DNA from 4 places in the Massilia sp. TWP1-3-3 genome. Region 1 is predicted to be linked to each of the others. Evidence: predicted binding sites of a transcription regulator. Region 1 holds the regulator's gene; each other region holds the start of a gene.
The links. The regulator FNR, encoded in region 1, switches genes on or off when oxygen is low (the NO sensors DNR and NnrR bind a similar motif). The targets are predictions, from matches to a motif close to TTGATNNNNATCAA.
Positions count from the first base shown of each region.

Region 2: ACP7D4_RS03540 (PHA/PHB synthase family protein) is a predicted target of FNR. The motif match lies at 3,135-3,148, and genes of this name have one in related genera.
Region 3: hemN (oxygen-independent coproporphyrinogen III oxidase) is a predicted target of FNR. The motif match lies at 2,448-2,461, and genes of this name have one in related genera.
Region 4: ACP7D4_RS21460 (universal stress protein) is a predicted target of FNR. The motif match lies at 4,468-4,481, and genes of this name have one in related genera.

Region 1 covers NZ_JAFCWX010000009.1:20,551-27,906, reverse strand. Annotated here, with positions in the region: gene ACP7D4_RS10815 (sensor histidine kinase) at 1-578, opposite strand, end outside; gene ACP7D4_RS10810 (hypothetical protein) at 641-1,183, opposite strand; gene ACP7D4_RS10805 (DEAD/DEAH box helicase) at 1,236-2,489, shown strand; gene fnr (fumarate/nitrate reduction transcriptional regulator Fnr) at 2,514-3,275, shown strand; gene ACP7D4_RS10795 (hypothetical protein) at 3,434-3,655, opposite strand; gene ACP7D4_RS10790 (FixH family protein) at 3,664-4,197, opposite strand; gene ccoG (cytochrome c oxidase accessory protein CcoG) at 4,212-5,591, opposite strand; gene ccoP (cytochrome-c oxidase, cbb3-type subunit III) at 5,588-6,571, opposite strand; gene ACP7D4_RS10775 (cbb3-type cytochrome oxidase subunit 3) at 6,564-6,743, opposite strand; gene ccoO (cytochrome-c oxidase, cbb3-type subunit II) at 6,745-7,356, opposite strand, start outside.
Region 2 covers NZ_JAFCWX010000003.1:50,216-57,571, forward strand. Annotated here, with positions in the region: gene ACP7D4_RS03520 (sensor domain-containing diguanylate cyclase) at 1-16, shown strand, start outside; gene ACP7D4_RS03525 (hypothetical protein) at 415-1,224, opposite strand; gene ACP7D4_RS03530 (YsnF/AvaK domain-containing protein) at 1,401-2,603, opposite strand; gene ACP7D4_RS03535 (YsnF/AvaK domain-containing protein) at 2,575-3,060, opposite strand; gene ACP7D4_RS03540 (PHA/PHB synthase family protein) at 3,205-4,983, shown strand; gene ACP7D4_RS03545 (hypothetical protein) at 5,025-5,204, shown strand; gene ACP7D4_RS03550 (DUF5985 family protein) at 5,807-6,097, shown strand; gene ACP7D4_RS03555 (EAL domain-containing protein) at 6,271-7,356, shown strand, end outside.
Region 3 covers NZ_JAFCWX010000043.1:6,542-13,897, forward strand. Annotated here, with positions in the region: gene ACP7D4_RS25670 (nitric-oxide reductase large subunit) at 1-2,218, opposite strand, end outside; gene hemN (oxygen-independent coproporphyrinogen III oxidase) at 2,604-4,043, shown strand; gene ACP7D4_RS25680 (c-type cytochrome) at 4,187-4,495, shown strand; gene ACP7D4_RS25685 (adenosylcobalamin-dependent ribonucleoside-diphosphate reductase) at 5,012-7,356, opposite strand, start outside.
Region 4 covers NZ_JAFCWX010000026.1:53,728-61,083, forward strand. Annotated here, with positions in the region: gene ACP7D4_RS21435 (glutathione peroxidase) at 1-443, shown strand, start outside; gene ACP7D4_RS21440 (LLM class flavin-dependent oxidoreductase) at 461-1,474, shown strand; gene ACP7D4_RS21445 (zinc-dependent peptidase) at 1,474-2,337, shown strand; gene ACP7D4_RS21450 (hypothetical protein) at 2,424-2,984, shown strand; gene ACP7D4_RS21455 (hypothetical protein) at 3,127-3,486, shown strand; gene ACP7D4_RS21460 (universal stress protein) at 3,553-4,410, opposite strand; gene phbB (acetoacetyl-CoA reductase) at 4,544-5,290, shown strand; gene ACP7D4_RS21470 (TraR/DksA family transcriptional regulator) at 5,409-5,771, opposite strand; gene ACP7D4_RS21475 (hypothetical protein) at 5,895-6,356, opposite strand; gene ACP7D4_RS21480 (hypothetical protein) at 6,376-7,233, opposite strand; gene hyi (hydroxypyruvate isomerase) at 7,316-7,356, opposite strand, start outside.

The DNA.
Region 1 (7,356 bases):
GAGCGCACGATCGCTTCCGCGTTTTCCAGGTTGGTGGCGAAGTCGACGAAAAACCAGTCGCTCCAGGCTGAGCGCTCCGGTTCGCAAATGAGCGTCACGCTGCCGGCCTCGCCATTCGGCGCGACCGTCACCAGGATCTGGTTGAAGTGGGTGCGCAAGTGGCGCGTGAACTGGATTTGCACCGTGTCGCCACTGTAAGGGTCGATACGCTTGATCTTGGCGCGCAGTTGCAAGCTGTCGCGCGCGCTGTCGACCGACTCGATGCCCGGCAGTTCGCGCACCGCCGCCTCGACCAGGTCGAAGGCGGCTCCCGCTTCGAACGGGATTTCGATCTGGCGCCGCTGGCGGTTCGACAGCGAGCTGCTGTTGACTTCGCCGGTAATCAGGCGCACCCGGCGCAGGTGCGAAAAGGCCGTGATCAAGACCACGGCGCCGAGCAGCATGCCGGTCGCCGCAATAAAGCCGCCGGCGTCGCGCCCGATCGGTTGCAGCAGCGCGTCGTTGGCGATCAAGGCGCACAGGAAATACAGCACCATCCAGGAAACGGTGAGGCGAAACAGGAAAAAGAGGCTGGTCATGAGGGGTTCCGGGTCAGTAGTCGTAGGCGCAGCTTAGCAAGCGCGGTCCGTGACTTCCGGCATTATCCGACAGAACCCCGCAGGGGCCGACGGAGGCGGGAAAACCAGCCAATGTCATCGTCGACGGTCCTATCGCAGTAGCGCATCATGTCCTCCATGGCGGCGGGAGCATCCACACCGGCTATATTCTCGGGCGTGGTATTTCTGCGGCATAACAGCACACGGTTGACGATGGTGCCCGTTATCCAGCGGCAGCCCCCTACCTGGACGTTCGTATAGCCGCGACAGGACAATTTGAATGTCAGCGATTGCGCCATGCCAGCGGCCGCGCCGCCGAAACACGACCATAGGATGACCTTGCCCGCAAACGCTTTCGGCAGACCCCGTTTCTCGAGCAGGCGAGCCAGTGAGCGCGCCGAATGCGTATACCCGGCGTCTTTTTGAATGCGGTCGCCATAATTTCCATGTCCCAAAATCAGCAAGTCGTGATGCAGATGGGCCAGACTAATTTCCGGTGATGAGACATCGCTCCCCACATTGCCTTGAGCCGAAGGCTGGCAATGCAGCGTCGCGGCCGCGCTGGCCCACCTTTGTGGGACGGACACGGGCGGACAGGCTAAACTGTCGGCTCCATTCCCAACGCTGCAAGGTTTGCCCATGTCGTTTGCTTCCCTCGGTCTGATCGACCCGCTCATGCGCACGCTCGATGCGCTTGGCTACACGAGCGCCACGCCGGTGCAGGCACAGGCGATCGGCCCGGTCCTGGCCGGGCGCGACGTAATGGCCGCAGCCCAGACCGGGACCGGCAAGACCGCCGGTTTCGCCCTCCCGCTGCTGCAGCGCCTGACCATGGAAGGCGGCCAGGCGGGCAGCAACGCGGTGCGCGTGCTGGTGCTGGTGCCCACGCGCGAATTGGCCGAACAAGTGCACGACAGTTTCAAGGAATATGGCGCCGGCCTGCCGCTGCGCACCCATGTCGCTTACGGCGGCGTGAGCATCAATCCGCAAATGATGAAGCTACGCAAAGGGCTCGACGTACTGGTGGCCACGCCCGGGCGCCTGCTCGACCTGTACCGCCAGAATGCGGTCAAGTTCGACCAGTTGCAAACGCTGGTGCTCGACGAGGCCGACCGCATGCTCGACCTGGGCTTTTCGCGCGAACTGAATGAGATTTTTGCCGCCCTGCCCGCCAAGCGCCAAACCCTGTTGTTTTCGGCGACGTTTTCCGACGAGATCCGCGCGCTGGCAGGCAAGCTCTTGAACAACCCTCTGAGCATTGAAGTTAGCGCGCGCAACAGCACGGTGCAGCGGATTCGGCAGTGGGTGGTGCCGGTCGATAAAAAACGCAAGCCGGAACTGTTCTTGCATTTGTTGCACAAGCTGCGCTGGGGCCAGGTGCTGGTGTTCGTCAAGACGCGCAAGGGTGTCGACCAACTGGTCGACACCTTGGCGGCAAATGGCGTGGCGGCCGACGCGATTCACGGCGACAAGGCGCAGCCGGCGCGCCTGCGGGCGCTGGAGCGTTTCAAGGCGGGCCAGTGCAAGATACTGGTGGCAACCGACGTCGCCGCGCGCGGGCTGGACATCGATGACTTGCCGCAAGTGGTCAATTTCGACTTACCCACCGTGGCCGAAGACTATATCCACCGCACCGGCCGCACCGGCCGCGCGGGCAATGCGGGCCAGGCGGTGTCGCTGGTATGCGCCGATGAGGTGGACTTGCTCGCCGCCATTGAAATGTTCACGCGGCAAACCCTGGAACGCATCGAAGAGCCCGGCTTTTCGCCCGAGCACCGGGTGCCGCTGACCGATACGGCAGGCCAGGTCGTCAAGAAGCCGAAGAAGGCGAAAAAGGCCAAGGTGACGGGCGATGTTTTGCACGTGGATGTCCGCTTTTTAAAAACCCGATAAGCTGCGATGAAGTATGATGACTGAATGAATCAACCGAATCCCCCTGCAGCTGTATTAAATATCAACGTCTTGAAAGCAAGCTGCGCAGGATGCAGCATGCACCAATTATGCCTTCCCATGGGGCTCGACGAGGGCGAACTGAGTCGGCTGGACCAGATCATTGGCAAGCGCAGCCGCATTTTGCGCGACGAGCGCCTGTACCAAATGGATCAGCCTTTTCGCAGTTTGTACGCGATTCGCTTCGGCCATTTCAAGACTTACCAGGTCAATGCGGCCGGAGAACAACAGATTACGGGTTTTCAGATGGCCGGCGAATTGCTGGGAATGGACGCCATCAGCGGCGACCGCCACCATTGCGACGCAGTGGCGCTCGAGGATAGCGAAGTGTGCGAGATTCCGTTCACCCGCCTTGAAGACTTGTTCGGCCAGGTGCCGACGCTGCTGCGTCACTTTCACCGCATCATGAGCCAGGAAATCACGCGTGAACAAAACGTCATGCTATTGCTGGGCAATATGCGCGCCGAGCAGCGTTTTGCGGTGTTTCTGGTCAATTTGTCGTCGCGCTACGCGGCGCGCGGGTATTCGCCGACCAGCTTTCAGCTGCGCATGTCGCGTGAAGATATTGGCAATTATCTGGGCTTGACCATTGAAAGCATCAGTCGATTGCTGTCGCGCTTCAAAAAGCAGGGCTGGTTAAAGGTCGACAAGCGCGAAGTGACGCTGCTCGACCCGGTGATGCTCAAGGCGATGGCCGCCGGTACCGCGCAGTGCAGCCCGATGGCCTGAGTCAGGCTACCCGTAAAAGTCCCCCCACATCGTCGTCGCGCACGCGACGGACCCATGGAACATTGGCTCAGTTGAACCGTTCCATTGCCGCCAATCGTCGCCCCCGCGTTCACGCGCCGGCCGTCGTTGGTCACTTGGGCCCCATGGGACCCGACGACTCAAAACGGCGCCTTTCCATCGTCCGGCACCACGATCAAATACCCCGTCAGCAAGCCGGCCAGCGTGCAAAACGTCCAGAAGAAGAAAAACCCGATGCTGTAGACCGCCATCGGCGCCAGCGACGACAGCGCTTCCGGCTCGACCCACGAGAAGAAAAAGCCTTCAGCGAGCGCCGCGGCCAGGAACGATGGCCACAGCACCGCCATCGCCAGGCGCTTCATGCCCTGCCTCATGGCGCAATGGCCGCATCGGCGTCGATCGTCATCGACTGCTGGGCCGGAAATTGCCATTCGGCGGCCAGGCGCCAGTCGCGCTTGCCCCCTTCCACATTCACCTGCCAGCGTGCCTGCTCCAGTGCCGGCAGCGGCGCCGAAAAACGCCCCTGTGCATCTGGATACACGGCGAGCAAAATGTCTTTTTCAGGCAACGTCGAATGCGCCAGTCCGATCCTGAACGGGGTCGTGACCGGCTGCCCAAAGCTGGTCAATTCGCCCTGCATCGCATGCGCGCCGGCGTTGTAGTGCAGCGCCACCGACAGGCGCTGGGCGCTGGCCACGCGGTCGCGCCGCAAGTCCTGGTTAATCGCCTTGCCCTGCTTGTAATAGTCGTCGACCACCATCGCGTCCTGGCGCGTATAGGCCAGGTAACCGGTGTAGCCGCCGGCCACCAGGACCACGGCCGGCCCGAGCATCAGCAGCCATGGCCAGCGCTGGGCATACCATGGCGGCGCCGTGCGCAGCCTGGGTTGGGAAGCAGTTTGCATGCGGTTCTCCTTCATTATCTCGGTACGATAAATACGGCTTTTTCGGTGACCTTGAGCGAGGGCTGGTCGAGCGCGCTCAATTCGAACATGATCGCATGCGAGCCGCCCGTCAGGGCTGCCCGTTCGGTCTGCACCCGCACCGGCACGGCGCGCGTGCTGGCGCCGTCGAGCAGCACTTCTTCCTGGTCGGCCAGGCGCACCCCGGGCAGGCCGCTGACGACAATGTGGAAGCGATGCGCCGTTTCGCCGGTGTTCATCACCTGCAGGCGGTACACGTTTTCAATCACGCCGTCGCCCACTTCGCGCCCCATCGAGCCGCGGTCGCGGATGACGTCAAGCTTGAGCGGGGTGCGCAGCGCCAGCGCGGTGCCAAAGCCGATGCCGATCAGGGCCAGCAGCGCGCTGTAAATGAGCACGCGTGGGCGCACGATGTGCGCGCCGATCTGGCGCGCCGACCAGCCCTTTTCCATGGCCTGGTCGGTCGAATAGCGAATCAGCCCGCGCGGCAGGTCGATCTTGTCCATCACGCCGTTGCAAGCGTCCACGCAGGCCGCGCAGCCGATGCATTCATACTGCAGGCCATTGCGAATGTCGATTCCGGTCGGGCACACCTGCACGCACAGGGTGCAGTCGATGCAGTCGCCCTTGGTGCGTTCGGCCGTTTGCGCGCCGCGCGGCTCGCCCCGTTCCCGGTCGTAGGTAACGATCAGCGTGTCTTTGTCGAACATGGCGCTCTGGAAGCGCGCATAGGGGCACATGTATTTGCACACCTGCTCGCGCAGCCAGCCCGCGTTGCCGTAGGTGGCGAGCGCGTAAAAGCCGATCCAGAACCATTCCCACGGCCCCAGGCTGAGCGCGCCAATGCCCGCCATCATCGAGCGCATGGGCGCAAAGTAACCGACGAACGAGATCCCGGTCCACAGCGCCACCAGCCACCAGGCGCTGTGTTTGGCGCTCTTGCGCCAGATCTTGTCCAGCGTCCAGGGTTGGCGGTCGAGCCGGATGCGGGCGCTGCGCGCGCCTTCGATCTTGCGCTCGATCCACATGAAAATTTCGGTGTACACCGTTTGCGGACAGGCAAAGCCGCACCACACGCGCCCGGCCACGGCCGTCACCAAAAACAGCAGCCAGGCGCAGATGATCAGCAGCGCAGCGAGGTAAATGAAGTCCTGCGGCCACAGCACCAACCCAAAGATGTAGAACTTGCGCGCGGCCAGGTCGAACAGGACCGCCTGACGATCGTTCCAGGTCAGCCACGGCAGACCGTAGAACACGATCTGCGTGATCCACACGCAGGCCCAGCGCAGGGTCGCATAGCGGCCCTTCGCCTCGCGCGGATAAATCTCCTCGCGCGCCGCGTACATTTTGATCACCTTTGGACTGGACTGCTTCATTTTTTAGCCACTGCCGCGTTGTCACTGGCCGCGTTAGGACTGGCCGCGGTGATGCTGGCAGATTTGGTGCCGGCCGGGTCGTTCGACAGGCTCCACACGTAAGCTGCCAGCACGTGCACCTTGTCGGCGCCCAGGAAGTCCTCGAAGGCCGGCATCTGGTTGTCGCGCCCCTTGCGGATGGTTTCCATGATGGTGTCGGCGCTGCCGCCATACAGCCAGACCTTGTCGGTCAGGTTCGGCGCGCCGATGGCCTGGTTGCCCCCGCCGCTGGCGGTGTGGCAAGCCATGCAGGCACTGAACTTGGACTTGCCGAACACCGCCTTGATCGGATCGTGCGAGGCGCCCGACAAGCTCTTGACGTATTGGACAACGTTGACGATATCGTCATCCGAGCCGACCGCCGCGCCCATTGGCGGCATCACCCCGTGACGCCCCTTCATGATGGTCGTCTTGATGATCTCCGGCGTGCCGCCATGCAGCCAGTCGCTGTCGGTCAGGTTCGGATAACCCTTGTTGCCGCGCGCATCCGAGCCGTGGCACTGGGCGCAGTACGTCATGAACAGGCGCTCGCCGATGGCATGCGCCTTCGGGTCGGCCGCCACCACCTCGATCGGCTGGCCGGAAAAGCGCGCAAACTGCGGACCGTATTCGGCGTCGGCTTTACTGAGTTCTTCAGTGTAGGCGCTGCTCGACTTCCAGCCAAGCTTGCCGGCATAGCTGCCAAGGCCCGGATACAGGAACAGGTAAGCGAGCGCGAAGACGATGGTGATGTAGAACAGCCACATCCACCAGCGCGGCAGCGGCGTGTTCAACTCGGACAGGTCTTCGTCCCACACGTGGCCGGTGGTGCCGTCGCTCGGCGCGTCGGGCGCAACTTTGTGCAGCGACTGCGAGTACAGCAAAATGCCGCAGCCGGCCACGGACAGCAGCGTGATGACGACGATGAACAGGTCCCAGAATACGTGGGTAAAATCAGACATGGCGCTTCTCCTGCACGCCATCATCGAGGGCGTCGTCGGCAAACGGCAGCGCCGCCTGGATCGCAAAGTCGGCATTGCTGCGCAGTGCAAAGGTCCACAGCAAAATGCCGAGGAAGGTCACGAAGCTGATCACGGTCATGATGCTGCTCGCACTATCGAAAATATGTTCCATCTTATTTCCTTGTCTTGATCTGGGTGCCCAGGCCCTGCAGGTACGCAATGAGCGCATCCTGCTCGGTCTTGTCGGCCAGCGTGGCCGGACCCTGGGCAATCTCTTCTTCCGAGTACGGCACGCCAAGGCGCTTCATGGCGCGCATCTTGGGCAGCACGTCTTCAGGCACCAGCTTGTTGGCCGCCAGCCATGGATAGCCCGGCATGTTCGATTCCGGCACCAGCGAGCGCGGGTCGTCCAGGTGGCTGCGGTGCCAGTCGTCGCTGTAACGCCCGCCCACGCGCGCCAGATCCGGCCCGGTGCGCTTGGAGCCCCACTGGAACGGGTGGTCGTAGACGTACTCGCCGGCCACCGAGTAGTGGCCATAACGTTCGGTCTCGGCACGAAACGGCCGGATCATCTGCGAGTGGCAGTTGTAGCAGCCCTCGCGGATGTACACGTCGCGGCCCGTCAGGCGCAGCGCGGAATACGGCTTCAGGCCGGCCACCGGCTCGGTGGTGGACTTCTGGAAGAACAAGGGAACGATCTCCACCAGGCCGCCGACGGAAATGACCAGCAAGATCAGTCCGATCAGCAGCCAGGGGTTCTTTTCGATCCACGCATGGGAAAATTT
Region 2 (7,356 bases), on a different contig from region 1:
GACCGAAGCCGTGTAGCCTGCTTTTCAGCTCACCCGCGTGACCAGCAATCACACGGCGGCGGGACATCGTCCTGGCGACCGAAAGTGCGGCAAAACGTTTTGCGATTCACTGGTGAGCAAAATCGCGAAGGTCCGCCACCCGCAAACCTGCACTACAGCGTTCTCGCAGCGCCCCGGGCGCAAAGGCGATGCAGGTATGCTTTTCGCGTTCCCAAGCGGCACATTTTTTGGATGGCCAATGGCCCTGGGACGGCTTGCAAAATCCTCGTGTGCGGGAACGATGTAACGCTGCTGCACGGCTCCCCTTCTGCAACACCCTTGCGCGTGGACATCCACGAACCGACGCAGACAGTTTTACGTCGGCTCCTGCGGCGATGGAGGTTTCTCTGCATCAGGTCGGCGCCGTATGCCGGCTTACAAGGCGTCGCCCGTGTCCACCGTGTAGTTGGCCGCATTGTCGAGCGTAACAAAATCGAGGCCGCCGACAAAGGCGATGGCCGGATCGCCGTTCAAGCGTTGCGGGTCGAACGTCAGCAGCGAGCAATGGGGACTCAGTTTCTTCCCGGCAGGCTCCCCGGCGATCAGAATATTTCCCTTGTCAGTGGTAAAACACGCGCGAAGGGCATCAAACCTGGCATTTTTTTCAGGAATTGCCATGATGTCCCACCATGGCATGTCATCCTGTGCCCGTTTCAGTTCAGCCAGCGCTTGACCAAATTGGGTATAGGCAAGCGTGCCACCCGACGGCACCCGCACATCCCAGCCCACGTCGAACCAGCTTTTGCGCTCACGGGCATTGAACATGACGATTGCATCTTCACTGCGGACCTGCGCCTGCGGCAGCGCCGGCACCGCGAAGTAGCCCCCACGGCGCATGGGCACGCGTTCATCAACTGTCTTGCCAACAATTGCCACGGCCCAGGATTCGGGCTGAAATTCAGTCCGGTCAAATTGCCCCATGCCTTTGAGCGACAGGCGAAGAACAGGTGCAATCAAGGTCGCATTCTTGGGTAGCAGGGCAGCGACGCGCTGTTGCATTCGCCACATCGTGGGATACGATACGTCGCCAATATGGCGCTTGCGAGGCAGCGACTCGCCGTGAGACTGGTCCGCGGACAGGGTAAGCTCTGGCGAGGCAGCTCTGGCACTGCTCACGCTCAAAACGGCCGTGCCGATAGCAGCGACGACGATGGAAAGTGTGTGCACGAAAGCCAGTTTGAGCATTGGTCTTTGGAAATGTGTTGAAAAGAAAAGATCTCATCCTACCATGAGACATTGCCATTTGTGTAATATTTACAATTATTCATCCTCTAGCGTCGCGCCGCTACCAAATGCCGCCGGCAAGCGTACTGGCGCCTTCTGACGCCAGTACGCTTGCCCTCTCCCTTGGCACTGCGCCCTTATGACGTAATGCGTTCCCACCCGTGCCGTACCGCCGCCTTCATGTTTTCCCACGTGGAGCCAGGATTGCGGGTTTCCCAGTCGCTGCGCAAGGAACCTTCGACATCGTTCCATGGGCGGCCGCGGTACTTCTCGTTATTGGCCATCGAGCTGCCATAGCTGTAAGCGGGGGCATAATTTTCATAGGCGCCGCCAGACCGGGCATACATGCTGTTCCAGTGGCCCCGGAAATAGGCGTCGTCGTGCGGCGTGAGCTGCTCGATTTCGACCTCGGTACGGCGTACGGTATCGCTGATATTTTGCTGGCGTTGCGACACTTCCTTGCCGACTACGACCTCCTCGACGACGCGCGCGGTTTTTTCAACAACCGCTTCCTCGGCCGACTCGCGCAGTTCGATTGTCGTTTCCTGGAATGCATTGACATCGGCCGCACTGACCGGACGGTCCACTGCGTGCCGCTCGACATTGACATGCTCTTCACGCAGGCCGACCGTTTCGTTCACTGGCGTTTCCACCACGCGTTGATAGACGCGCACACCGCCACGCTGCACCTCGCGCTTGCCCACCTTGAGTTCTTCCTGGATCACGGGAATGGCAGTGGTGTCGGCGGCGCGCTGCTGGGAATCCTGGTATTGCGTACCTTGTATGCCGGAACCCTGCAGCGGCCGCTGGCCTGCCTGCATGTCTGACTGCATTCCCGACTGCATGCCTGACTGCGCGCTGGCCTGCTGCGCCATGCCCGACGCTTGCTGCATGGCGCCGGCGCCCATGCGCATGCTGTCCTGGCCGCCGGTGGCGCCCGCCCCCCATTGCTGCGCATGCTCGTCGATGTCAACCGGGCCGTAGCGCTCCACAATGTCGGCCGCGCGCTCCACTTCAGGTTCGCTGTCGGCCGTCAGCGTGAGCACGTAGTGGCCACGGTTGACGGCATCGGAGTACATTTGGGCGTCGGTGCTGCGGTCTGCGCCAAAAATGTCGCCAAAAAAATTCTTGATGCTCGCGCCGATGGAGTTGTCCTTGGTCGCCGCGCCGGCGCTGGCGGAGCTGCCATGTGCGGACCCGCTTTCCAGGCTGGTCTGGCCGGTGGGGTCGCCTTCGGACAGGCGCGCGACGCTGCGGGAAAAGCCGGACGCGACCAGATCTTCCAGCGCCGTTTGTGCATCGCTGCGGTTATCAAAGACGGCGATCAGTGTGTGTTGCATGATGTGTACCTCCGTTTGTAGAATTGACTTCGGGTTCAGGGCCTTCGTCGAATCGTTCGATGGAGACATGCTCCGAGCGCAAGACGACGGTGTCGGAAAAAGGTTCTGCATGCGCGGTGCGCGTGATGTGAACCTCTTCCTTGATGCGCAAACGTTTTTCCACTACCAGGACTTCCTCGAGAATGGGCACAATCCATGTGTCGCCGTCCTGACGCGCCGCTGGCGCTTCAGAGAGGGACACTATTTTGTCGACCGGAACTCGCCTGACGCTGACAACGTCGCGCAGCAGGGACTGGTCGATGCGGTGATCCTGTTCGCTTACTGTCTTGTGAATGCGCACGCCACGGCCGGTGTCGATTTGGCGCACGGAGACCTGTACTTCTTCGCGCGCAATTGGCAGCACGAACGGCTGCGCAACGGTGCCGTCGTTTGCCTGCGTTGGAGGGTTCGTTGCCATTCAAAAAGCTCCTTTGAAATCGCCGCTACACCAGCAATCTACAGTAAGCCAAACCCCACACCAGCGGCACACGTTTGACGCCGATCAAGCCCCAATTTGACACGCGTAAGAAGCTGGCGTTTCACTGACAGCAGGAGCCGCGCCATGTCCCAACACGTCGGGCAGGACCGCAGGAAAGACTTGCAAAAGCGAACTGACTTTGCCGTGCTCTACCATGAGCCGCCCGAGCCGCCCACCAATATTGACCGCATGCTGCACGCCATGATGGGCCAGTTCACGCAGGGCATTTCGCCCACCAGCCTCGCGCTCGCCTGGCTTGACTGGGGCATGCACTTGGCACAGTCACCCGGCAAGTGGGGCTTGCTGGTCGAAAAGGCGATCAACAAGGATTTACGCTGGCTCGGCTACGCCGCCTGCGCCGCGTTGGGCGACACTGAGCCGGTCATCGAGCCGCTGCCGCAGGACCGGCGCTTTCGCGGTCCCGCATGGCAGCAGTGGCCGTACAACCTGATGCAGCAAGCCTTCCTGCTTAATCAGCAGTGGTGGTACAACGCTACCACCGGCATCGACGGTGTCACGCGGCATCACGAACAAGTGGTCTCATTCTCGGCCCGCCAGCTGCTTGACCTGTTCTCGCCGGTCAATTTCATCGCCACCAATCCGGACGTCTCGGCCGCGGCGCTGGCCGAAGGGGGCGCCAATTTCGTGCGCGGCGCAATCAACTTGGCCGAAGACAACCAGCGCCGGCTCAGCAACGCTGCACCAGCCGGGTCCGAGGCCTACCGCCCCGGGATCGAAGTTGCGGCCACGCCCGGTCGAGTCGTGTTCCGCAATCGCCTGATCGAGCTGATCCAATATGCGCCCGCCACCGACACCGTGCGCGCAGAGCCTTTGCTGATCGTGCCAGCCTGGATCATGAAGTACTACATCCTCGACTTGTCTGCGCACAATTCCCTGGTGCGCTATCTGGTTGGGCGCGGACACACCGTATTCATGATTTCCTGGCACAACCCGACCGCAGCAGACCGCGACGTGGGCATGGAAGACTACCTGCGCGACGGCGTCATGGCGGCCGTGGATCAGGTGCACGCCATCGTGCCCGATCAGGCCATCAACGCGGTTGGCTACTGCCTGGGCGGAACGCTGCTCGCGATCGCCACCGCCGCCATGGGCTGTGACAAGAGCGGCCTGTTCAAGTCCATGACGCTGCTGGCGGCCCAGGTCGACTTCAGCGAAGCGGGCGAGTTGATGCTGTTCATCGACGAAAGCCAGATCGCCTGGCTTGAAGACTTGATGTGGCAGCAGGGTTACCTCGACAACCGGCAGATGGCCGGCGCTTTCCGCCTGCTGCGCAGCAACGACCTGGTATGGTCGCTGGCGGTCAACCAGTATTTGCTGGGGCGGCGCGCGCCCATGACCGATCTGATGGCATGGAACGCCGACGCCACGCGCATGCCCTACCGCATGCACAGCGACTACCTGCGCAAGCTGTTCCTCAACAATGACCTGTTCTCGGGCCGCTACCATGTCAACGGACGTCCGGCGGCGCTGTCCGATATCCGCCTGCCGATTTTCGCGGTGGCCACCATGACCGACCATGTTTCGCCATGGCGGTCGGTGCACAAAATTCACCTGATGCCGTCGTCCGAAGTGCAGTTCGTACTCACCAGCGGCGGGCACAACGCCGGCATCGTCAGCGAACCGGGGCACAAGGGGCGCCATTACTATACCGCGCTGCAACAGCGCGGCGGCTGCTACACCGACCCCGACCGCTGGATCGAGACGGCGCAGGAGCATGACGGGTCGTGGTGGGAAGAATGGCTGCGCTGGTTCGAACGCGTGGCGCCCAGGCCTGACGTACCGGCGCGGCCGGTCGCTCGCGGCCTGTGCCCGGCCCCTGGCACCTACGTCCTTGAACGCTGAAGGCGCGCACGATAGGAGATGGCATTGCATTTTGGAATCGCATGAAATGGCTCCCCCTTGCCTTGCAACCGGAAGTTCCTGTCATGGCGCCGCCACCGATTCCCGCAGACATACGCCGCTTCGTACTGACCAGCATCCGGTCCGTGCCGCACCTGGAAGCCTTGCTGCTGCTACGCGCGACCGAGGCCGAGTTGTGGAGCGATGCGGGGCTGGCCGGTTGACTCGTACATCAGCACGAAAACCGCGCACGCGCTGATGGCCGTTCTGTGCGGCAGCGGCATGATCGCCGCGCACCGGTCCTCCAACGGCGCGTTCAGCGACACGTCTTGGGGTCAAGTTACTTCCGGCCAAGCTGGTTTTAGCCAAGAAGGTACCAGCGAGGATTCTACCGGCCATGCTGCATCCGGCCATGCCTATTCGGTACAAGGTTTTAACAACCAAGCTTTTTCCGGCCACACGACCTCCAGCGATACTACATCCGGTCAAGCGTCTTCGGGCCACACGATTTCCGGCCAGGCATCTCCCGGCCAAGCATCCCTCGGCCATACCACTTCCGGCGAAGCTTCTTCCGGCTACCCTATTCCGGGAGAAAATTCCTCCAACCAAGCTAGCTCCGGCCAAACTTTTCCCGACCACCCTGGTTCCAGCCACCCTGGTTCCAGCCACGCCGCTTGCAGCCAGGCTGGCAGCTACTGCTACTGATATCAGCCCACGTTCGAGGGCCTGCGCCATACCGTCGATGCCCTGGCCGAACTGTACGCCCGCCAGCTGGTCGAGATCACCCACCTTATCCGCGCCAGCCTCGATCGCAAGGCGCAACAATTTGCCGACGCCTTCAAATGGCGAAAGGACACCTGATGCCCGTCACATTGTCCTTCTATGCACGCTGACCTCGCTTGCCTGCGCTTGGCTGCTGCTGGCCAGCTACCGGCGCACCGGCCACCGCCTGTTGTTCTGGAGCGGCCTGTGTTTTGCCGCCATGACGGTCAACAATATCCCGCTCACCCTCGACAAGGCGATCATTCCCGATGTGTACCTGCCGCCTTGGCGCCTCGCGGCCGCGCTGATCGCGGTCATCCTGCTGCTGTTTGGCCTGATCTACCAAAAGGAATAGCCCAGCAATGGAAATGCGGCAAGCCCTCAGGCCAAACACTCTCAATGTCAATGTCAATGTCAATTTCAATGTGAATGTCACTGCCGCTTGGAAGGAGTTTGATTCCCCATCCGGGCAGTCACGCGAGACGCCGGCCTGCAGGCCAGGCAATTGTCAGTATTCCGGCCTGCGCAATGGGTGCCTGCGTGGCCATCGACAGCCTCAAGGCGGCCGAGCTGGAAAAAGAAAAACTGCTGGCCCAGCTGACCAAGGAGCGCGCCCGCTTTGCCAACATCCTTGAGCAGCTGCCCTCCGGGGTGGTGCTGGCCGAAGCGCCCTCCGGCAAGCTGACCTACCAAAATCACGCCGCCGCAATCTTGCTTGGACGCAGCGTCGACGACGTCGGCAGTTACCGCGATTACGACCACTACAATTTCATCGACGCCCATGGCGAGCGCATCGCGCCCGAAAACCTGCCGTTGGCGCGCACCTTGTTGAACCATGAGGCCACCTCGACCGAAGAACTGCTCTACGAACGCGGCGACGGAACGCGCCTGCATTTTGCCGTCACCACGGCTTCCATCACCGACAGCGACGGCGTGGCGCGCATTGCCGTGGCCGTCATTCATGATGTCAGCAACCTCAAGCTTGCCGAGCTGAGCGCTGCCAGCGAAAAGGAACGCGCACTCGTCACCCTGGCCGCCATTACCGACGGCGTCATCACCACAAACCGCAGCGGCCATATCACCTCGGTCAACCCGGCCGCCGCGCGCATGACGGGCGTGGCCGACGACGAGGCGCGCGCCAGCACCTTTTGCCAGGTGCTGCAATTCGAGGAAGCGGGCGGCGCCGACCTGATCGTCGAGGCCCTGAAGCGCTGCCTTGGCGAGCGGTACGTGATCGCCGGCCTGCCGCACCTGACCATGGTCAGCCGCGAGGGACAGCGCTATTCGGTCGAGAGCGCGGTTGCGCCGGTGACCTTGTCTGACGGCACGCTGCTTGGCGCCGTGTTCATTTTCCACGACGTCACCGAATCAAAACGCTTGATGCGCCGGCTCGGCTTTGAAGCCAGTCACGACGCCCTCACCGGTTTGGTCAACCGGCGCGAATTCGAAACGCGCCTGGCGCGCTCGCTGGAACGCGCGCGCCATCCCGGTGGCGGCAATGCGGCGCTGTTGTACAAGGACCTCGACCAGTTCAAGATTGTCAACGATACCTGCGGCCATTTGGCCGGAGACGAGCTGTTCAAGCAGCTGGCCGGCATGTACTGCGAGCACGTG
Region 3 (7,356 bases), on a different contig from region 1:
CCAAGCGCCACATGAACAGGACCAGGAACATCACGCCGACGGTGAACACGATGTCGCCCGGTACCCGCAGCCAGACCATGGTTTCCATGAACGCGGAGTGGACCACTTCAGGCGAGCGGGCGTACCAGACGCCGCGCGACACGCTTGCCCAGGCCTGGTAGATGCCGGCCGGGACCAGCGAGATGAACACCATCATCGCCAGACCAATGTTGAGCAGCCAGAACATCGGACGCAGCGCGCTGTCGGACCAGGCCAGGCGATCGGACAGGCCGCGCAGGCAGAACAGCATCAGGCCGATGCCCAGCATGCCGTACACGCCGAACAGCGCTGCGTGGCCGTGGGCTGCCGTCATGTTCATGCCTTGCATGTAGTACAGCGCGATCGGGGTGTTGATCGAAAAGCCCAGCAGGCCGGCGCCAACGATGTTCCAGAAGCCCACTGCGATGAAGCACAGGATCGGCCACTTGTAGTTCTGTACCCACGGCGCCGCTTTCGAGCGCTGGAAGTTGCGGTAGGCTTCAACGCCGATGATCGACAGCGGCACCACTTCAAGCGCGGAGAACATGGAGCCGATCGCAATGACGGCGGTCGGGGTGCCGGTAAAGTACAGGTGGTGCAGCGTGCCCAGGATGCCGCCGAACAGGAACACGATCGTTTCAAGCACGATGGCGGTGTTGGCTGAAGCGGCGCGAATCAGGCCAAGGCGGGTGAACAGCAGCGCGATGACGGCAGTGGCGAACACTTCAAAGAAGCCTTCAACCCAAAGGTGGACCAACCACCAGCGCCAGTATTCAACCATCGAGTAGTGCGTTTTTGGACCCCAGGTAAGCGAGGTGGCATAGAAGCCGCCGATGCACAGTGCCGCCAGGAATACCATGGCGATCAGGCCACGGCTTTCCGATGGCTTTTTCAGGGCAGGCCACAGACCGCGGCCGAGCAGCAAGACCCAGAACAGCAGGCCAACGAACAGCAGGATCTGCCAGATACGGCCCATGCTGGTAAATTCCAGGCCCTGGTTACCGATCCAGAAGGCAAAGTCGGTGCCCTGTTTTTGCAGCGTGCCGAGCCAGCCGAAGGCGGTCGAGCCGACCACGATGAACAGCAGCGCATAGAACAGCACGTTCACGCCCAGCGCCTGGTACTTTGGCTCATGGCCCGAAATGGCAGGGGCGATGTACAGGCCGGTGGCCAGCCACGCGGTGGCGATCCATAGCACCGCGAACTGGGTGTGGATGGTGCGGCTGATGGTAAAGGGCAGGATCTGGGCCAATGGGAAGCCAAAGAAGCTGGTGCCTTCCACCGAGTAGTGGGCCGTGATGATGCCCATGCCCACTTGCGCCAGGATCAGGCCGACGACCACGAAGAAGTACTTGCGGGTCGCTTTCATCGATGCGGTGGGCTTCAGTTCGAACAGCGGGTCGTCCTTGGCCGGAACCGGGTCGCCTTCTTCCTTGTGCATCGAATGGTAGAAAATCATGCCGCAGATGGCGCCGATCATCAGGATGACGCTGGCGATCGACCAGATGCCGGTGCCCGCGGTCGGCGTATTGTCCACCAGCGGCTCATGCGGCCAGTTGCTGGTGTAAGACAGGTTGGTTTCACCCGGGCGGTCGGTGGCCGCTGCCCACGCCGTCCAGAAGAAGAAGGCGGTGAGCGACTCGCGGTCGTAGGCCTTTGGCAGCGCGTTGGGCGTCATCGCATACTGTTCGCGCAAGGCGTCCAGGGAAGCGGCGTTGCCGAACAAATCGTTGAAGTGCGCAGCGGTGCGGCGCACGGCTTCGGCCCGAATTGGCGAGAGCGCCAGGGTGCCGGTTGCCGCGTCATAGGTGTTGGTGCGCAGTTCGGTCTTGACCATGACGTCGATTTTGCCCTTGTCGCCGGCGTCGAGCTCAGCGTACTTGCGCGAGAGCGTGCGTTCGGCGAGCAGGTCTTGCAAGGCGAGCGCCTCGCGGTGCAGCCAGTCGGCCGACCAGTCGGGCGCGACGTAGCTGCCGTGGCCCCAGACGGTGCCGAGCTGCTGGCCGCCGGCCATGAGCCATGCCTGCTGGCCGTATTGGACGTTATCTTTCGAGAAGAGCACAGTTCCGTCGGTACTGCGGACCTGCATCGGGATGGGCGGCGCCTCAAGGTAAATTTCACGGCCGACCCAGCCAAGGGCGGCAAATGAAAGTACGCAGATGACAGCTAGCCATGTCCATAGTTTGCGCGTGGCGTGCATGATGTTCCTTCTGATGTTGTAGTGATGGAGTGAGTACTAAGATGCATTCTATTTGCATCTTTTATTCGGTGCAAAGATTATGTAGGGCTAAAATTGATCCAGTTTAGGTTTTTCCGCAGTAGTGGTGGCGGGGGTGCGCGGTCGGGGTTGGCGGCACTGGCACGCCAGAACGTGCATGCCAGATAGCGCCAGGAGAGCGGATCTTATCGGGATTGCGCGGGAATTGCCCATGATGTAGATCAAATTTCCGGAAGAACACGTGGCACGTGCAAATATAGTTGCGCAGCGCACGATTCGGCTTGCCGCGCTTCGCAGGCGTGACTACCATGATTGCCGAATAGAAGCAATTGACGCCGCTGTCTGCGGCGAAAACAGGAGAACGACCATGGGAAACAACGATGCGACAGGCTTGAAGGGCGCGCCCTCGTCGGCAGTCCATTTCGACGCCGCGCTGATTGCAAAAATGAGCCAGCAGGGTCCGCGCTATACGTCCTACCCGACCGCCGACCGCTTTCGCGCCGGCTACGGCCATGCCGAGTATGCCGCCGTGGTGGCGGGCCTGGGCCAGGGCGCCGCGCGATTGCCGCTGTCGCTCTATCTGCACATCCCGTTTTGCGAGTCGCTGTGCTACTACTGCGCCTGCAACAAGATCATCACCAAGGAACACGACAAGGCGGCCATCTACCTCGATTACCTGAAGCGCGAAATCAGCCTGCAGGCAGCCTTGCTTGGCAGCGAACAGCGGGTCGAGCAGCTACACTTGGGCGGCGGCACGCCGACCTACCTGACCGACGCGCAGATGGCCTCGCTCATGGAGCACCTGCGCAGCTGCTTTACCTTTGCCGACGACGACAGCGGCGAGTATTCGATCGAGATCGATCCGCGCACCGTAGACCCGGAGCGCATTCGCTCGCTGCGGCGCCAGGGTTTCAACCGCGTGAGTCTGGGCGTGCAGGACTTTGACCCGGAAGTGCAAAAAGCGGTCAACCGCATCCAGCCCGACGCCCTGACGCACGACGCGATCAGCGCGGCGCGCGCGGCCGGTTTTCGCTCGATCAGCATCGACCTCATTTACGGCCTGCCCAAGCAAAGCTTGAAGACCATCGGCGAGACGCTGACCAAGGTGGTGGCGGCCAGCCCGGACCGCATCTCGATCTACAATTACGCGCACATGCCGCAGCTGTTCAAGTCGCAGCGCCTGATCGTCGACGCCGACCTGCCCACCGACCATGACAAGCTGGCCATGCTGGGCCTGTGCATCGAGCGCCTCACCGCAGCCGGCTACGTCTACATCGGCATGGACCATTTCGCCAAGCCCGACGACGAGCTGGCCGTGGCCCAGCGCAGCGGCCAGCTGCACCGCAACTTCCAGGGTTACTCGACGCACGCCGATACCGATATGGTTTCGTGCGGCGTGTCGGCCATCAGCGCCGTGGGCGAGTCGTACTGCCAGAACGAAAAATCGCTGGAGCGCTATTACGCCGGGCTTGATGCGGGCCACTTGCCGGTGGCGCGCGGGATTGAACTGACGCCGGACGACGTGATCCGGCGCGACGTGATCGGACGCCTGATGTGCGACTTTGCGCTGAGCGTGCGGTCGGTGGAGCATGCGCACGGCATCGACTTTGCGCTCTACTTTGGCCCGGAACTGGCGCGCCTGCGCGAGTTCGAGGCTGACGGCCTGCTCACGGTGCAAGACGCCGCGCTGACCGTCACGCCGGCCGGGCGCCTGCTGGTGCGCAACCTGTGCATGGTGTTCGACAAATACTTCGGCAGTCCCAACGAGATCCCGCTGCAGCGCATGCGTTACTCGAAGACGATCTGAGAGCGCGTACTTAAGCTGGTTCTTAAGCTGGTTCTTAAGCTGGTTCTTAAGCTGGTTCAAGTAAATCGGCGCGTGCGGTCCGTGCACTGGAAAGCTCGTTCTACAATTGTTTTGCCGCGTTTGCGGTTTATATGGAGATGATTATGAAGACCACGATTTTCGCCTTGCTTGCCTTCGCCGCCATGGCTGTCGGCGGCCAGGCACAGGCCAACGCCGATCTGGCAAAGGCCAAGAACTGCATGGGTTGCCACGCGATCGACAAGAAGGTGATCGGACCGGCTTACCGCGATGTGGCGGCCAAGTACAAGGGGCAGAAGGACGCCGAAGCCAAGCTGGTGGCCAGCATCACCAAAGGCAGCACGGGTGTCTGGGGTCCGATGGCGATGCCGCCGAATGCCGTGAGCCCGGCTGAAGCGGCCACGCTGGCCAAGTGGGTGCTGGCGCAGAAATAACGGGCAGGGTGATGTAACACGCTCGCCGGTCCTGGAAAGAACATGGATTGCGATGTTCTCCACCCCACAGCGCCAAACCAACATCGTCCTCGCGCACGCGGGGACCTATAGAACGGTTCAACTGAGCTACCGTTCTATGGGTCCCCGCGTGCGCGAGGACGATGTTGGTTTGGGCTTTCGCGGTGTCAAAGGTGGCGATTTCTAGTCGGCAGCCAGACGGTCGGAAAAGCGCGTCGCCGAACATGAGTTGCGATGTTCTCAACCCCACGGCTCCAAACCAACATCGTCCTCGCGCACGCGGGGACCTATAGAACGTTTCAACCGAGCTACCGTTCTTTGGGTCCCCGCGTGCGCGAGGACGATGTTGGTTTAGGCTTTCGTGGTGTCAAATGTGGCGATTTCTAGTTGGCAGCCAGTAGATACCGGAGAAGCGCGAAGCGAGCATTCCGACATGAGCCGTCGATGACGCTTGTCGGTATGCCCGCTTCTGGCAGTGCGATCAACTAAACCGCTGCGCTAGCCGCAGCTGCCAATGTAATGACACTCGCTGCAATGGCTGCACCCATCAACCTTGTGCAAGGCATAGGCTCCGCAGTCAGGACACTTGCGCCCCGCATGCTGCGCAGCTTGCGCGGTTGGCACTCGCGGTGCCGGCGCTGCTGCACCCTCGAGCTGGCGCGCCAGTTGCTCTGTCGGCACCTGGTTGCCCTGCTGGTCCAGAAACCCGCGCCGTATCAGCACGCGCTGCAGCGTAAAGGCAATCGCCGCCACTTCCGAATCGTGATACACCGGCACCTCGGCGCCATCTGCGCGGGTGAGCGTACCGCAGCGCACCGGCCCCTTTTCCCACACTACTTCGCGCATGTCCGCCAGGGCCTTGGCAACCGAGCTGCCGGCGCGCGCCGCCAGCGAAAGCAGGCGCATGGTCGACGTGATCCACTGCTGCCCGTCGCTGCGCTGGTTGGCCGGCATGAAAAACTCGAACGGACGCTCGATGACCACCGGCAGGCCCGCCAGGCGCCCCTCGGCGCGGATGAAACTGACCGTCAGGTAGGCCGCCTTGGCCCCTTCCTGCGTACTGTAACGCACCTTGCAGGTGACCGATTCCAGTTCCCCGGACGGGCGGCTGTCAAAGCGCCGCCGCAGCGGGTCTTCGTCCGGAAGGCTTGGCGCCGGTTCGGCCGGGGCCACACTGAGCACGCTGGCCAGGCCCGCGTTGGGCCGGTAGGTGGCCAGGCCTTTCAGGCCGGCGCGCCAGGCGTCGCGGTACAGGTTCTTGAAGTCGGCATACGGATAGTCGGTCGGAACGTTGACGGTTTTGGAAATCGCCGTGTCGATGAACGGCTGCACCGCCTGCATCATGCCCAGGTGGTCGGTGGCGGCCATTTGGAGCGCCGTGACGAACTGCGCCGGCAAGGCGGCTGCGTCGCTGACATCGTGGCCGAGGTGGCGATACAGGCGCCACGCATGGTCGGCCACCTCATAGCTGCGCGTGCTGCCGTCAGCCATGCGCTTTTTGCGGAAGTAGGTCCACGAAAAAGCCGGTTCGATGCCGTTCGAGGCGTTGTCGGCAAAGGCGAGCGTGATGGACCCGGTCGGGGCGATCGAGAGCAGGTGCGAATTGCGGATGCCATGTTCGGCGATCTGCTCGCGCAGCGCCTGCGGCAGGCGAGCGATAAACTGGCCGCCCAGGTAGGCGTCGGCGTCAAACAGCGGGAACGGGCCTTTTTCGCGGGCCAGTGCAATTGAAGCGGCGTAGGCGGCGTCGCGCATTTCTTCGGCGATGCGCGCGGCCAGGCTGCGCCCCGCCTCGCTGTCGTAGGCGACGCCGAGCATGACCAGCGCGCTGCCCAGGCCCAAGAACCCCAGTCCCACGCGGCGCTTGGTGCGGCCTTCTTCGGCCTGCTGTGGGAGCGGCCACTCGGTGGCGTCGAGCGCCAGGTCGAGCATGCGCACGCCCACGGCCACCACTTCGCGCAGGCGCGCAAAGTCGAGCGTGGCGCCGGGCGTAAATGGCGCGTCGACAAAACGGGTCAGGTCGACCGAGCCCAAGTCGCAGCAGCCGTACGGCGGCAGCGGCTGCTCGCCGCACGGATTGGTGGCGCACAGCTCTTCGGCGTAGTACAGATTGTTTTCGGCGTTGATGCGGTCGATGAACAGGACGCCCGGTTCGGCATGGTCGTAGGTGGACTGCATGACGGCATGCCACAGCAGGGACGCATCCAGCGTGTGGTAGATCCATTGGCCATCGATCCTTTGGCGCGCGCCGGCGGCGATCTGGTCGTCCGACGGTTCTGCAGCGTGCACCAGCTCGAACGGCAGCTTGGCCTCGAGCGCCTGCATGAAGGCGTCGGTTACCGCAATCGACAAATTGAAGTTGGTCAGGGCGCCGTCATGCTTGGCCGTGATGAAGCGTTCGATGTCCGGATGGTCGATGCGCAGCACGCCCATTTGCGCGCCGCGCCGCGCGCCGGCCGATTCCACCGTCTTGCAGGAGGCGTCGAATACCTCCATGTACGACACGGGACCGGAGGCGCGTGAATGGGTGCCTTTGACCTTGCTGCCGCACGGGCGGATGGCGCTGAAATCGTAGCCCACGCCGCCGCCGCGGCGCATCGTCTCGGCCGCTTCGGCAAGGGCCGTGTAGATGCCCGGCAGGCCTTCGTGCAGGCCGGTCACCGAGTCGCCGACGGGCTGCACGAAGCAGTTCATCAAGGTCGCTTTCATGCCCATGCCGACCGCTGAATTGATGCGCCCGGCGGGAATAAAGCCTTGCTGCTGCGCCCACAGGAAGCGCTCGTTCATTGTCTCGTGCAGCTCGGCGCTCTCGTACTGGGCCAGCGAACGGGCCACCCGTGCCT
Region 4 (7,356 bases), on a different contig from region 1:
ACGGCAATGGCGACTTCAGCCAGGGCATGGGCATGCTGGTCGACAAGCGCAACATTGGTTTTGGCATGCGTTCGTGGCGTTATTCGATGCTGGTCAAGGATGGCATCATCCAAAAGGCTTTCATCGAGCCGGACAAGGAAGGCGATCCGTTCGAGGTGTCCGACGCGGAAACCATGCTTCGCCACATCAATCCGAACGCGCAGGTGCCCGAGCCGGTGGTCGTGTTCGCCAAGGCGGGCTGCCCCCATTGCGCGCGCGCCAAGGCGACCTTGACAGCCCAGGGCCTCACGTTCACCGAAATCACGCAAGACCAGAAGGTCAACTCGAGCGTGTTGCGCGCCGTGTCCGGCCAGTCGACCTGGCCGCAAGTATTCATCGGAGGCAAGCTCATTGGCAATGCCGACGCGGTGGACGCGTACTTCGCCACCGCCAAAGCCGCCTAAGCGGCAGGGGAACGCCAGTGAAACTGTCCGTACTCGACCAGTCGCCTGCCGTGAAAGGGCGCGTCCCGGCCGATGCGATCACCGAATCGCTGGCACTGGCGCGGCACTGCGAATCGCTTGGCTATGCACGCTACTGGCTTTCCGAGCATCACAACAGCAGCAGCATTGTCGGCAGCGCACCCGAAGTGTTGATGGCCGCCATTGCCGCCACCACCAGGACGATCCGGGTCGGCAGCGCTGGCGTGATGCTGCCGCATTATTCGGCCCTCAAGGTCGCTGAGCAGTTTCGCGTGCTCGAAGCCATTGCGCCGGGCCGGATCGATCTTGGCCTGGGCCGCGCACCGGGTTCGGACCGCCTGACGGCGCGCGCGCTCAATCCCCATGCCAGCCAAAGTGCTGACGATTTTCCCGAACAAATCATCGACCTGCAGCACTGGCTCGAAGGCAAGCGTTTGCCGGAGGGTCATCCGTACCGGGCCATCAGCGCCCAGCCGGCGGGGCCCACCAGCCCTGAAATGTGGATACTGGGCAGTTCGGCATATGGCGCCCAGCTCGCCGCCCACTTGGGCTTGCCGTATGCCTTCGCGTATTTTTTCAGCGATGGGCAGGGCGTTGAGCAGGCACTGGCGCTGTACCGCCAACATTACCGGCCCAGCGCGCGTTTCCCGACGCCGCAGCCCACCATTTGCGTGTGGGCGCTGGCCGCGGCAACCGAGGCCGAAGCGCAGCGCCAACTGATCACGCGCAAGCACTGGCGCGTGCGCTTCGAACAGGGTTTGCTGGGCCCGCTGGTGTCGCCCGAAGAGGCTGCCGCCTATCCGTTCTCGGAGGCTGAAGCGGCGCGCGCCGCTGCCCTGCGCAGCAATGCGCTGGTGGGCACAGGCGCGCAAGTGGCCGCGCGCATCGCCGCCTTGGCCGACCGGCTGGGGCTGGACCATATCGTAGTCAACACCTGGGCCTTCGATCCCCAGGTGCGGCAAGATTCTTACACCTTGCTGGCCCAGGCAATGCCTCTGCAACAGGAAAACTGATGGAAGTGCTGATATTGATTGGCGCTGTGGCCGCGGGCTTGGCGCTCGCCTACGGCTTGCCCGGCTGGCGCCTGAAGCGGGTGCTGGCGCGCGAAATCGCGCCCGCGTGGCAAGCCATTTTGATGCGCAATATTCCCATCTATGCGCGCATGTCCGGCGACCTGCAGCATCAGTTGCACAAGCTGGTGCAGCAATTTTTGTATCAGAAAAAGTTCGTCGGCTGCGCCGGGCTCGAGGTGAACGACGAGATGCGCCTGACCATTGCCGGCCAGGCTTGCCTGCTGCTGCTCAACCGTCCCAGCCGCGTCTATCCCGACCTGCATACCATCCTGGTCTATCCCAGCGCTTTCCTGGTGCCTCGCAACCAGGTGGACGCGGCCGGCGTGGTGACCGAGGCGCGCCAGGACTTGCTTGGCGAATCATGGGGCGATGGCCGCGTGATCCTGTCGTGGGACCACGTGCAGCGCGGCGCGGCCGACTGGAACGACGGCCAGAACGTGGTGCTGCACGAGTTCGCGCACCAGCTCGATAGCGAGTCCGGCAGCAACAATGGCGCCCCTTACCTCGGCAGTGCCGACAATTACCGCAACTGGTCCGACGTCCTGTCGCGCGACTTTGCCAGCTTGCAGACCGACGCCATGTATCGCCAGCAAAGCGTGATGGACCACTATGGGGCGACCAGCCCGGCCGAGTTTTTCGCCGTCGCCACTGAAACTTTTTTCGAAAAGCCGTGGCAAATGTCGGAGCGCCACGCCGCGCTGTTCGCAGAATTGTTCAAGTATTACCGCGTGGACCCGCGCGCCTGGCTGCCGCAGCCGCGTCGCGAGAGCGAATCGGAGGGCGGCTTCGGGCATTGGCAATGATGCAAGGCGCATCAGTGTGCTGGCGTACGGAAGCCGCGGCCCAACAGGCGCATGCTGGCAGCTCACTTACGCAGGAGGATTTCAGCATGTCGACCATCGTTGCAGGACATTTTCAACTTCAGGACCACGTCGAGCAGGCTAGAAACGAGCTTCAGCGCGCAGGGTTCGCCGAGGATCGCATCAGCAGCTTTTACGTCAACCAGCCGGGCCAGCATGACATGACGGCCATCGGTGGCGACCGCGTTCAGTCCCCGGGCGCGGCGGAAACGCCCGAAGGCGTACTCCAGGGCGCCGCGACGGGCGGTGCGGTGGGTGCGGCCATCGGCTTGGCGACCTCGGTCGTGACGGGCCCGGCCGGACCCATCGTGGGCGGTCTGGTGGGCGCCCATGTCGGCTCCCTGTTCAGCCTGACCAAGATGAAAGAAGCGGGCGAGGGCGAACAGGGCGGCACCGGCGAAAACCGTTTCGAGCCGCGCAAGGCCGGCATGCTGGTCGCCGTGGCGCTCGAGCAGGCCGACGACGAGCAGCGCGTTCTGGAGGTCATGCGCCGCCTGGGTTCGGACCATATCGAACGCGCCAGTGGCACCATTGTAGGCGGCGACTGGACCGATTTCGATCCGCTCAGCTTGCCTGTGCTGGTGCATTAAGCCGTTCACTGCCTCCACCTCCCCAGAAAAACGCTTCCCATGGAAGCGTTTTTCGGTATTATGCTTGTAGCATAGGCGGTCGCCGCTACCAGCGGACCGCAACCGCGCATGGCAATCGAGTACCGACAGGAGGACGCGTCACATGACACAAGCCTGGGTCACCCTCACGCGTGCGGATGGGCGCGACATTGCTTCGCCGTCCGAGCAGCAGTTGGCCGCCGCATTGGCCGAACTGTACCAGCGCGTGAAGGGCGGCGCCGCGGTGGATGCCGCCAGCGCTGTCTTGCGCTTTGGATACGACGACGGCTTGATGTACGTCGCCGAAGTGAGCAGCACGGGCGAGCTGCGCTTTGAAGAATGGTCCGACAGCGATTGCGAACTGGCCTTGGCCACGCCGCGGCGCATGGTGGGCAGCGAGGCGCAGGCGCAGGAGTTGTGGTCCATGATGCGGCGTCGGCAAGTGTCCCGGATCCGCGATCTGGACTGGCAAGGCGGCAATTGATGGGCTGATGCGCCGGCCTGATGCGCCTGCCTGATGCGCCTGCTTGATCCCCCTGCTTGATCCCTATTAGTGCGCCATCAGCACCGGCAATGTCATTGCCTCCATCACCGTTTTGGTCACCCCGCCGAGGATCGATTCCCGGAAGCGCGAGTGCCCGTACGCGCCCATCACGAGCAAATCGGCGCCCGTGTCGGCAGCGAGCGAGAGCAGTCGCTCACCCACTTCGTGGCGCCGGTTCAGCCGCCGCTGGTGGTCGAGCGCGTGCACCGCCAGCGCCGCCTTGACGCCGTGGCGCGCCAGCCACGGGCGCGGATCGGCGACCAGCGCATCGGCTGCCTTGTGCTCGTCCGCAGCCACTTCAAACACGGCGATCGTGATGCTATCTGCATCCTTGCACAGCGGCAGCGCCAGCTGCAGCGCGCGCGCCGCCTCGCGCCCGCCGTCCCACGACACTAGAATGCGCCGCCCGACCGTGGCATGGTGGCCGGCGAACGGCACGATCAACACGGGCCGCCCGGAATTGGTGACCACGTGTACCGGCAAGTCCGCCAGATTCGCCTTCGCCTGCGGCTCGGCCTGCCCGAGCACGATCAAGTCGGCCGCGCGCGCCAGCAGGCTGATGCCAGCGCCTGCCTCATCGTCAATCACCCGCGCTTCATACGCGCCGTGGCGCAGGTCGGCGCATTGCGCGCTGAACGCCGCCAGCGCAGTGCGGGCCTGCTCGCGCAGGAAATCGAGATGCAAGGCCAGCGTCGGGTCGTTCTGTTCCGCCGGCATGCTGTGATACAAAAAGCGCGAGACGCCGGTCGCGGCCGCGCCGATCAGATGGCCATCGGCGCGCGCTGCAAGCTCGCTTGCCAGCCGAATCCTTTCGCCAGCGCGGGCGCCGTTGTCGACGTGAACGAGAATGGTGGGAAAAGCCATGGGGACACCTCTGAACTAAGTTGACCACCATCATGTTAAACCAGTTCTTGGCTGGCTTTGACATTGCTCAATGTTCCGTGTTGTAGGCGCCCCTAGACTTACGTCGGGACAAATACAAAAACGAGGATGTGTCATGAATGATCAGAAAGTTGCCCTGGTTACCGGCGGCATGGGGGGGCTGGGAACAGCCATTTGCCGCAGGCTGCACGACGCGGGCTTCAAGGTGGCAACCACGTATTCGCCGTCCAACCAGTCGCCCGAAGGCTGGCTCGGTGCACAGCGCGACGACGGCTACCGCTTCAAGGCGTACAAGGTGGACGTGGGCGACTACGCGGCCACCGAATGGATGATGCAAAGCTTGCTGGCCGATATGGGTCGCCTGGATGTACTGGTCAATAACGCCGGCATCACGCGCGACCGCAGCCTGTCCAAGATGGCGCTGGAGGAATGGGCAGAAGTCATGCGCACCAATCTAGACAGTGTGTTTAATGTGAGCAAGCAGGCGATCGAGCCCATGATGGCGCAAAAGTGGGGGCGCATTATTAATATTTCGTCGGTCAACGGTCAGAAGGGGGCCTTCGGGCAAGCCAATTACGCCGCCGCCAAGGCGGGCATGCATGGCTTTACCAAGGCGGTAGCGCTGGAAATGGCGCGCCATGGCATCACCGTCAACACCGTCTCGCCCGGCTATTTGCGGACCAAGATGGTGATGCAAGTGCCTGAAGAGATCATGCAGAACAAGATTTTGCCGCAGATCCCGATGGGGCGGCTGGGCGAGCCGGCCGAAGTGGCGGCGCTGATTGCCTATCTGGTGTCGGAGGAAGCCGCTTTTGTGACGGGGGCAAATATTGCGATCAATGGCGGGCAACACATGAGCTAAGCAATTCTAGTACTACTACTACTACTACGAATACTGCATTGTCCTCGCGCGTGCGCCAGGACAATGCAGGCACGGATTTCTTCGGGGCGGGAATTACCTCTACCCCTACCCGCCGGACCTAGCGCTTCTCGGCGCGCGTCTGGCACGTAATGCACAACCTGGCCTCCGGTCGCGCCTGCAAGCGCGAAAAGCCGATCGGATTGCCGCACTCTTCACATTCCCCATAATTGCCATCGTTGAACTTGGCCAGCGCGTGCTTGATCATGTGCAGTTGCGATGCATTGTGCCCGGCCGCTTCCAGCGCCAGGTCGTTGAGCAGGCGCACGGTTGCCTTGTCGGCGGGCGAGGTTTCGATTTCTTCCACCGCCCGGTCGCGTCCGCCCGCTGTTGCCCGCAGGCCTGGCGGGCCGGCCAGTGCGGCGCGGCGCCGCTCCAACAGGTCGCTGAGCAGCGCAAGTTGCGCCGCATCGAGTGCGTTCATTCCTTGCTCCGTGGATTGTTATACGGGAAACGCCGGCGTGTGCTGGCTGATGCCAGTGTAGCGCGTTCCGCGGCCGTGACAGGGGCGCACGCACGCGTTGGCGTGCATGCTTGTTGACCTGCTTCAGACGGCCTTGTGTGGCGTGCTCGCGGCAACCCGCTTGACCTGCTTGCTCACGCGCTCGATGGCTGCCACGATCGGCGCCGGCTGGCCCGTCGCGGCCGCGCCGGCGAGCACCAGCAAGCCACCAACGAGGCCGGTAATGTCGGCGATCCTGGAAATCTTGCGGATCTTTTCAGCCGCGTCTGCGGTCAGTTGGTTGATCTTTTGCTGCGACTGACCGAGCGACTGCACCACGTAGGTGGCAGCGTCAGCGTACAAGCCGTTGGCGCGCTGGCGCAAGACGACCTCGTCTTCCAGCAAGCCGCGCGCGATGGCCTGTTCGGCCTCGGTAAACGGCGCGCCCTTGTGGCCGTTAATGTCTTTCATCACACGCACGTGGATGTCGTCGGCGATCGCCGAGAGCTGGTCGGCCAGCGCCTCGATTTGCGCAACCGTGCTCAAGCCGTTCGGTTCGTTTGCCATGGCGCTCTCTCCTTAGTAATTAGTTGGCGCCCAGGGCGCTGTAGATCAAGCGTAAGTCTTTGGCGTAGTCGCCCAGTATGTGGCGCGCCTCGTCGCTTTTCAGGTTGTCCAGCCGCTCGCGCATTTTCTGGTGTCCCAGCGCGACCTTCGACAGACCTTGCTGGGCCAGCTCATAGCGCTTGTCGAGCGCCTTGTATTCGTGCGCCTTGTCCTGGTAATGCACTTTGGCCATGGTTACCAGCATGCGGTCTTGCGGCTTGCCGGAAAAAGGAATTTCAACATCGAACATGCCGAGCACGGTTTTCTTTTCGTTGTCATGGGTCTTGGCGTACAGCCGGGTGAGCGTCATCATGCCGTCGAGCAGGACGCGCACATGGGCGTCGCCATCGCGCACCATTGTTTCCACGCTGCGGTTCTGGTAATTGGAAGCAATCACTCGGGTAAGCAGGCGCGTGAGGCCCGTGTAGGCGATCACGTGGCGTTGCTCCAGGCCGCTGCCGGCCAGCGCCTGCAGACCCGTACCCATCTGGTCGAGCTGGGGCGTGAGGTCGTAGCGGGCGTCGCCGGCCAGCATGCTCAGCGTCTGCATGTACAGCACCATTGCCCGCTGCACGGCGAGGAAATCGTCGGCGCTGGCGCGGCGCTTGGCGTCGGTTTCCTTGGCCATGCGGTCGGCAATTGCCGACAGATAGGGCTGTTCGCGCGCATAGGTGTCGCGATAGCGTTTCGATAGTTCCGAGTAAGCGCCCAGCTTGGCGGAGGCGTCGGCGAACTCGCGCACTTCGACCAGGCTGACATTGCCGGTGGAGGCGCAACCGCCCACCAGCATGGACAAGGCGATCAGGGCGAGGGCGGCAAAGGAGCGGCAGGATTTCATGGGTCCTTTCGGGCACGCGCTCAAGTGGCGTGCAGGAAGTTCCCATTCTTGCCCTACAAAGCTGAGCGCAGTTTGCTCGAACTCAAGCCTGCAGTGCGCTTCGCCAGCCGAGCCCGGCGGCCG